DNA from 2 places in the Yersinia sp. 2541 StPb PI genome. Region 1 is predicted to be linked to the other one. Evidence: predicted binding sites of a transcription regulator. Region 1 holds the regulator's gene; the other holds the start of a gene.

Region 1 (3,425 bases):
AGCGAAAGACCCGCGGGCCATTATCGATAAACACATGGCTGGGCAGTTGCACTCCATCGATTTCCAATGGAATCAATGGGTCGGGCAGGTCTTGTGCTTGACACTGCGCTCGCAAAGTCAGCAAATCAGCCTTAGAATTGTAAGGCAAAACGTACAGAATAGGACGAGAGGGGTCTAGCCCTAACTCAGTCACAGGGTCTGCCGGAATAACCTTGCTTTTTACCAACATTTTAAGTGGTAAATTCAATAACTTATAATATATTTTACGCCAACCTGACATAACTACATGAAGCCTCTTGTTAGCAATTCGTCGCAAGGATACCAGAAACTGGTTTTGAGATCTGTGGTGATAAGACAACAGAAAGCGGCAAAAATCATCATTAACTTAAGATAAAGGCAATAAAACATGGCGAATCAATCAACAGGGCTGGCCCGAGTCTATAAAGCGGCCGGTTATTCTGTGAAAGGCTTAACGGCTGCCTGGAAAAACGAAGCGGCATTTCGTCAGGAAGCTGTTGCTGCCATAATCGCTATCATACTGGCCTTCTGGCTGGATGTAGATGCTATCGCACGCCTTTTATTAATTGGTAGCGTGGTTTTAGTGATAATTATCGAAGTCATTAACAGTGCGATTGAGGCGGTAGTGGACAGGATTGGCAGTGAGTTCCATGAGCTATCGGGCCGCGCCAAAGATATGGGGTCCGCGGCGGTATTCCTCGCTATCTTGTTAGCGTTATTTGTTTGGATAACCGTACTTTGCCAGCATGCCGGTTAATGTTATGACGAACAATGCCGCAGAAATAAGCTGTGATTAATCCCTGTTTTTATTCACTCTTTGGTTCCCAACACCCGCTTACCTGTATATACTCACAGCAAGACTGTATAAACAAACAGGGGGCGGAATGAAAGCACTTACTACCAGACAGCAAGAGGTTTATGACCTGGTTCGCGATCACTTAGCGCAAACCGGCATGCCACCGACCCGTGCCGAAATTGCGCAGCGTCTGGGGTTTCGCTCTCCTAACGCCGCTGAAGAGCATTTAAAAGCACTGGCCCGTAAAGGCGTCATTGAGATTGTTTCTGGCGCTTCCCGTGGCATTCGTTTGCTGATGGAAGAAGAAGATGGCCTGCCACTGATTGGTCGGGTTGCCGCAGGTGAACCTTTGCTGGCACAGCAGCATATCGAAGGGCACTACAAAGTAGACCCATCAATGTTTAAACCGAGTGCAGATTTTCTGTTGCGGGTTAATGGGATGTCGATGAGAGATATCGGTATTCTGGATGGCGACCTATTAGCGGTGCATAAAACGCAAGATGTGCGTAACGGGCAAGTTGTAGTGGCACGAATTGATGATGAAGTGACGGTAAAACGCTTGAAAAAACAAGGTAATATCGTACAGCTTTTGCCAGAAAATAGTGAGTTCCAACCGATTATTGTCGATCTGCGCGAACAAAGCTTCACCATTGAAGGATTGGCCGTCGGTGTTATCCGTAATGGTGACTGGATCTAACATTAGCGTTTTATATTGAACTGATAAGCCGTTCCTGCTCAGGAGCGGCTTTTTATTATTAATGACCCCATTAAACGATTCAGACGCCCAAATTAATTGACGTTGCAGGCAGGCAGCCGCAAAGAAGCTCGCTAATTCCGATCAATGCTAACGACAAGTAGATGATTTGGATGACAAATCTGCGGGGAGAAAATTTGAATGCTGCTTGCTGCGGCCTCTCAGAGGTGATGTCTGGGAAGGGGCCAAGTAACAAGTACAGCTAGCCTGCTACAGCTCCAAGTATGGAAAAGTTATTTAGATTGAGACGATTCCGACAATAAGTTATTACCTACTGTTTTAACTGAATAATATCAGTGCTTATTTTTACTTTATAGCTATAATCTCAGTGATTAATATTATCCTGACTTTAATTGCTAGTATCCTCTGCTATAATTATTCGTACGGTAAGCGAAACAACGAAGTTTAATTTTAAATTATGACTGTGAGTGACTAATTTAAATGTGGTTGTTTTTATCAATAGAGAACGTTTATCGTATTGAATTAAATAAACTGACTAATCCCAAGGTAACGGAGATATTATGAATAAAGATCAAGCCGACGGTAACTGGAAGCAGTTTAAAGGTAAAGTGAAAGAAAAATGGGGCAAGCTGACTGACGATGACTTAACGGTAATCGAAGGTAAGCGTGACCAGCTAGTGGGTAAAATCCAGGAGAAATACGGCTATCAGAAAGAGCAAGCCGAGAAAGAAGTCAAAGCCTGGGAAGACCACAGCAAATATCGCTGGTAACAGCATTAAATGGAATTAAACTGATATTGATATAAATTAATCGGGTCTCTCGTTTCATAGAATATGCATTGTTAATCAACCCCGTCTAGTTATTGGTGTATCAACTCCAATTATACTGAAGCGGTGAGGTTATTTTAATAAAAGCTATTCTAGCTCACCTGTATTTATATCTACATCTGCACAAGGACGTGCCTTATTATTAATTATTACCCTGTCGCATTGCTCGCGGCAGTCTACTTTTTGCTAACCGATATATACCCACCAGGGATCTCTATCTATACCCTAAATAATTCGAGTTGCAGGAAGGCGGTAACCGATTTGTACAGCATTTATGCTAGCCCGCTGGGTGAGCCTCAAGGATGAGGCTCATTAATCCCGATGAGCTTACATGAGTAAGTGATTCGGGTTATTGAGAGCAGCCAACACACATGCAGCGTGAAGTATGACGGGTATAAGGCAAAAGTAATTGGAGAGCAGCTAACATTGCTGCAACTTCAATTAGGTACGCAGCTATTTCTTTTTAGTAACAATAGAGTGGTCATGGTCACAATGCTCATGGCTTTCGCATGCTTCAACTTCCCCGCATTCAGCACATAAACCGTGCGCTTCAACCACACTGTGACGCAGCACAAAACCTGATTGTTTTGCTAACTGTGACAATGCCTCTTCAATGCCCACGGTGGTGCGTTCAGTGACTATTTTGCACCGATCACAGATAAATAGCGCTGAAGTATGGGTTGGCTCTTCAAAATGATGACATAGCACATAACTATTAGCTGACTCGACGCGGTGAATAAACCCTTGCTCCAGCAAAAAATCCAATGCGCGATAAACAGTTGGAGGCTTGGCTTGTGGCTCAGACACACGCAACAAATCCAACAGGTCATAGGCACTGATTGCGCCAGGTTGTTGTGCCATTAAGCGTAGTACTTCAAGACGTTGCGGTGTCAGCCGGACGTTACGTTGTTGACACAGACTTTCAGCCTGAGCCAGCAGCTTTTCCTCATCGATAGGTTTCATGATATCCATCCCGCAGCATTTGAATTGAAATGATTTTACCATATTTAGCGTTAATCGCCGATAGGTGAAAAAACGAGGGGAAGGTGGGTATCACACTTTTGTTAAT
Region 2 (3,425 bases), 1.5 Mb from region 1:
CATTCATCTATAAGCAGTACACCGAGGTATTCGTTAAGTTATGTTACCGGATAACCGCGATAGGACAATCTTGAATTCGGGTAGTATATGCAGGTGATAACATTTCACGTTTCATCTGCCATTCTTGATTAACTCCTTGCCCGATAAACGCAATTTTACTTTTACCGGATTGATTAATTTTGTCGATAGCCGCCATCAATGATTCACTGTTAATGTACGGTTTGCTCTCATCAAATAGACCCAATTGCGCGATACCCTGATTTGAAAAATCTCCCAACATAATACCTGCTTTCAGGTAATGGTGACCGGGTCGCCAAATTGCCGCTAGGCATTTGAGAGCTGCGGCAATAATATCCCTTGAATCCAAGGTCGGAAAGTTGAGGCGAGTGCTGGCGAGGTTACTGTAATAGACCTCGTTACGGGCAAAAGGGCTGGTTTTGATAAAGGTTGATACATGGCAACAGTATTGGTGCTCCTTGCGTAGCTTTTCTGCTGCTTTCTCGGCATAGCTACAAACGGCTTCATGCATACTTTGATATTCTGTAATGCGTTTACTAAATGAGCGCGAACAGATTATTTGTTGTTTTGTAGGTGCGAACTCAGCCACCGCCAGACAAGCTTCTCCGCGCAATTCTCGCACTGTCCGTTCCAGTACGACGCTAAAGTTTTTGCGAATAAGCGCGGGGCTGGCCTCTGATAATTGAAGGGCGGTGGTTATCCCCATCACTGCCAGCTTTTTTGCGGTACGCTGGCCCACGCCCCATACCTGTGCCGCTGGCATCAGCGCCAGCAATTTGCGTTGACGTATGGGATTGGACAAATCGACTACACCGCCCGTTTTATGCCATAACTTAGCAGCATGGTTTGCCAGCTTGGCGAGAGTCTTGCTTGGGGCGATGCCTACACCGACATTTAGGCCAGTCAATTTGCGTACTTTATCACGCACGCCCTGACCAAACTCTTCTAGTGTAATGCAATGCTGTACACCATTAAGATTGAGAAATGCCTCATCGATTGAGTAAATTTCAATCCCTGGGGCCAGTTGTTCAAGAATAGTCATGACCCGCGCAGACATATCACTGTAGAGTGCGTAATTACTGCTAAACGCGACAACACGATGCTGATGGATAACTTGCTGTATCTTGAAATAGGGTGCCCCCATTGGAATACCCACGACCTTAGCCTCCCGGCTACGGGCAATCACGCAGCCATCGTTATTGGATAACACCACCACAGGGCGACCATACAAATCAGGCCTGAATACCGTTTCACAACTGGCATAAAATGAGTTCACGTCAACGAGAGCAAACATTATCGTAACTTATTGATGCTAAATACAATGACGCCAAAGATAACCCACTCTTCATCCCCTTCACATAATATGAGTGGGGGAGTGGCTGCATTCAGCGCCTCAAGGCGGGGAACCGGTCGTAAATAAAGCCGCTTAATATTGAACTCACCCCCGATGGTTGCAACGACAATATCGCCGTGCTGTGCCTGCAAACTGCGATCTATCACCAGCAGTGCGCCGTTGTTAATACCTGCATCACTCAGGGCGTCACCCTTGGCGGTCATGAAAAAGGTGGCGGCTGGGTGCTCAATGCAGTGTTCATTAAGGTCGATTCTCTTTTCAATATAGTCCTGTGCAGCATTGCCGAATGCACCCATAAAGCCTCCAAATGCGTTATCTAAGGGGAGAGCGTGATAACAAAAAACGACTGATTTACAAAATAACTGGTTATGCATACAGTATATGCGGCGAGGTGTGGACAGAAAAGCCCTGAAGAGATATTTTTATTCAGTATATTGATTTATAAGAAGAGAAAGTTATCTATCAGGATGGAATAGATGAAACGTAGCGCTACCTGGCTGAATGGCGGCTGAGAGGATGTCGATATCGTTTAATTATAATTAATAGCTAAATAATTACTTTTGTAGGTAGGTACTGCTCATTAATTCCTCTATTGTTATTCTCTTCATCACCTCCGTCGCCAGTTAAGAATATGACTAGTCACGTTATATCATCGTGTTGGCAGCGGCGCTGGCTATTGTCATATAACAAGGGATAAAGAATGAAATTAGAAACATTATCTATTCATGCAGGTTATTCACCGGACCCCACCACCAAAGCCGTTGCGGTACCTATTTACCAGACTTCCTCCTTTGCTTTTGACGATACCCAGCATGGCGCTGATCTGTTTGATTTAAAAGTCGCCGGCAATATTTACTCGCGCATCATGAACCCCACCAATGATGTACTGGAGAAACGGGTTGCCGCTCTCGAAGGGGGGATTGCCGCTCTGGCCGTGGCTTCCGGTATGGCGGCGATTACTTATGCTATCCAAACCATTGCCGAAGTGGGGGATAATATTGTGTCGGTGGCCAAGTTGTACGGCGGGACTTACAATCTGCTGGCGCATACGTTACCGCGTTATGGGATAGAAACCCGTTTTGCCGATCATGATGATATCGCCGCATTGGAAGCCTTAATCGATGACCGAACTAAAGCAGTTTTCTGTGAATCAATTGGTAATCCTGCTGGGAATATTGTTGATTTGAAAAAATTGGCTGATGCGGCTCATCGCCATGGTGTGCCATTGATTGTCGATAATACCGTCGCAACACCAATCTTGTGTCGACCATTTGAACACGGTGCGGATATTGTGGTTCATTCATTGACCAAATATATCGGCGGTCATGGTTCCAGTATTGGCGGTATCGTGGTGGATTCGGGTAAGTTCCCTTGGACGCAATACCCTAAGCGTTTTGCTCAATTAAATACCCCTGATCCGTCATATCATGGCGTGACCTATACCGAGCAATTCGGCGCGGCTGCCTATATTGGCCGTTGCCGGGTGGTGCCATTGCGCAATACTGGCGCTGCGTTATCGCCGTTCAATGCTTTCCTGATTTTGCAGGGGCTGGAAACATTGGCTTTGCGTATGGAGCGTCATACTGAAAATGCGCTGAAAGTCGCGCACTATTTGCAAAACCATCCACAAGTCAGTTGGGTTAAATACGCAGGCTTACCTGATCATCCTGAGCATGAACTGGCCCAGCGCTATTTAGGTGGCAAACCAGCCTCAATATTGTCATTTGGTATTCATGGCGGCCAGGAGGCGGGCGGGCGTTTTATAGATGCGCTGAATTTGATCGTGCGCTTAGTGAATATTGGTGATGCCAAATCACTGGCTTGCCACCCAGCGTCAACCACCCACCGTCAGCTTAACGATGAAGAGCTGATCAAGGCGGGCGTACCACGGGATATGGTGCGTCTATCGATTGGTATTGAGCATATTGATGACATTCTCAATGATCTTGCTCAGGCACTGGATGCTGCCAAGTCTTAGTCCGGCATTATTATAAGTTCTAATGGAGAACGGCCGGTAACTTAAGGGGAACCGGCCGAGAATATTTGAATAGAT

What was found. Region 1 encodes LexA, which represses DNA repair genes until DNA is damaged. Its sites were predicted from a motif close to TNCTGTATGTACATACAGNA; they were not measured.
Positions count from the first base shown of each region.
Region 2: the regulator LexA is predicted to act here: its motif matches at 1,733-1,752, upstream of umuD (translesion error-prone DNA polymerase V autoproteolytic subunit).

Region 1 is NZ_JAZGQB010000001.1:376,806-380,230, forward strand. It holds gene plsB (glycerol-3-phosphate 1-O-acyltransferase PlsB) at 1-280, opposite strand, end outside; gene V1953_RS01610 (diacylglycerol kinase) at 407-775, shown strand; gene lexA (transcriptional repressor LexA) at 903-1,511, shown strand; gene V1953_RS01620 (CsbD family protein) at 2,090-2,299, shown strand; gene zur (zinc uptake transcriptional repressor Zur) at 2,810-3,319, opposite strand.
Region 2 is NZ_JAZGQB010000001.1:1,922,332-1,925,756, forward strand. It holds gene umuC (translesion error-prone DNA polymerase V subunit UmuC) at 44-1,312, opposite strand; gene umuD (translesion error-prone DNA polymerase V autoproteolytic subunit) at 1,312-1,668, opposite strand; gene V1953_RS08450 (bifunctional O-acetylhomoserine aminocarboxypropyltransferase/cysteine synthase) at 2,073-3,350, shown strand.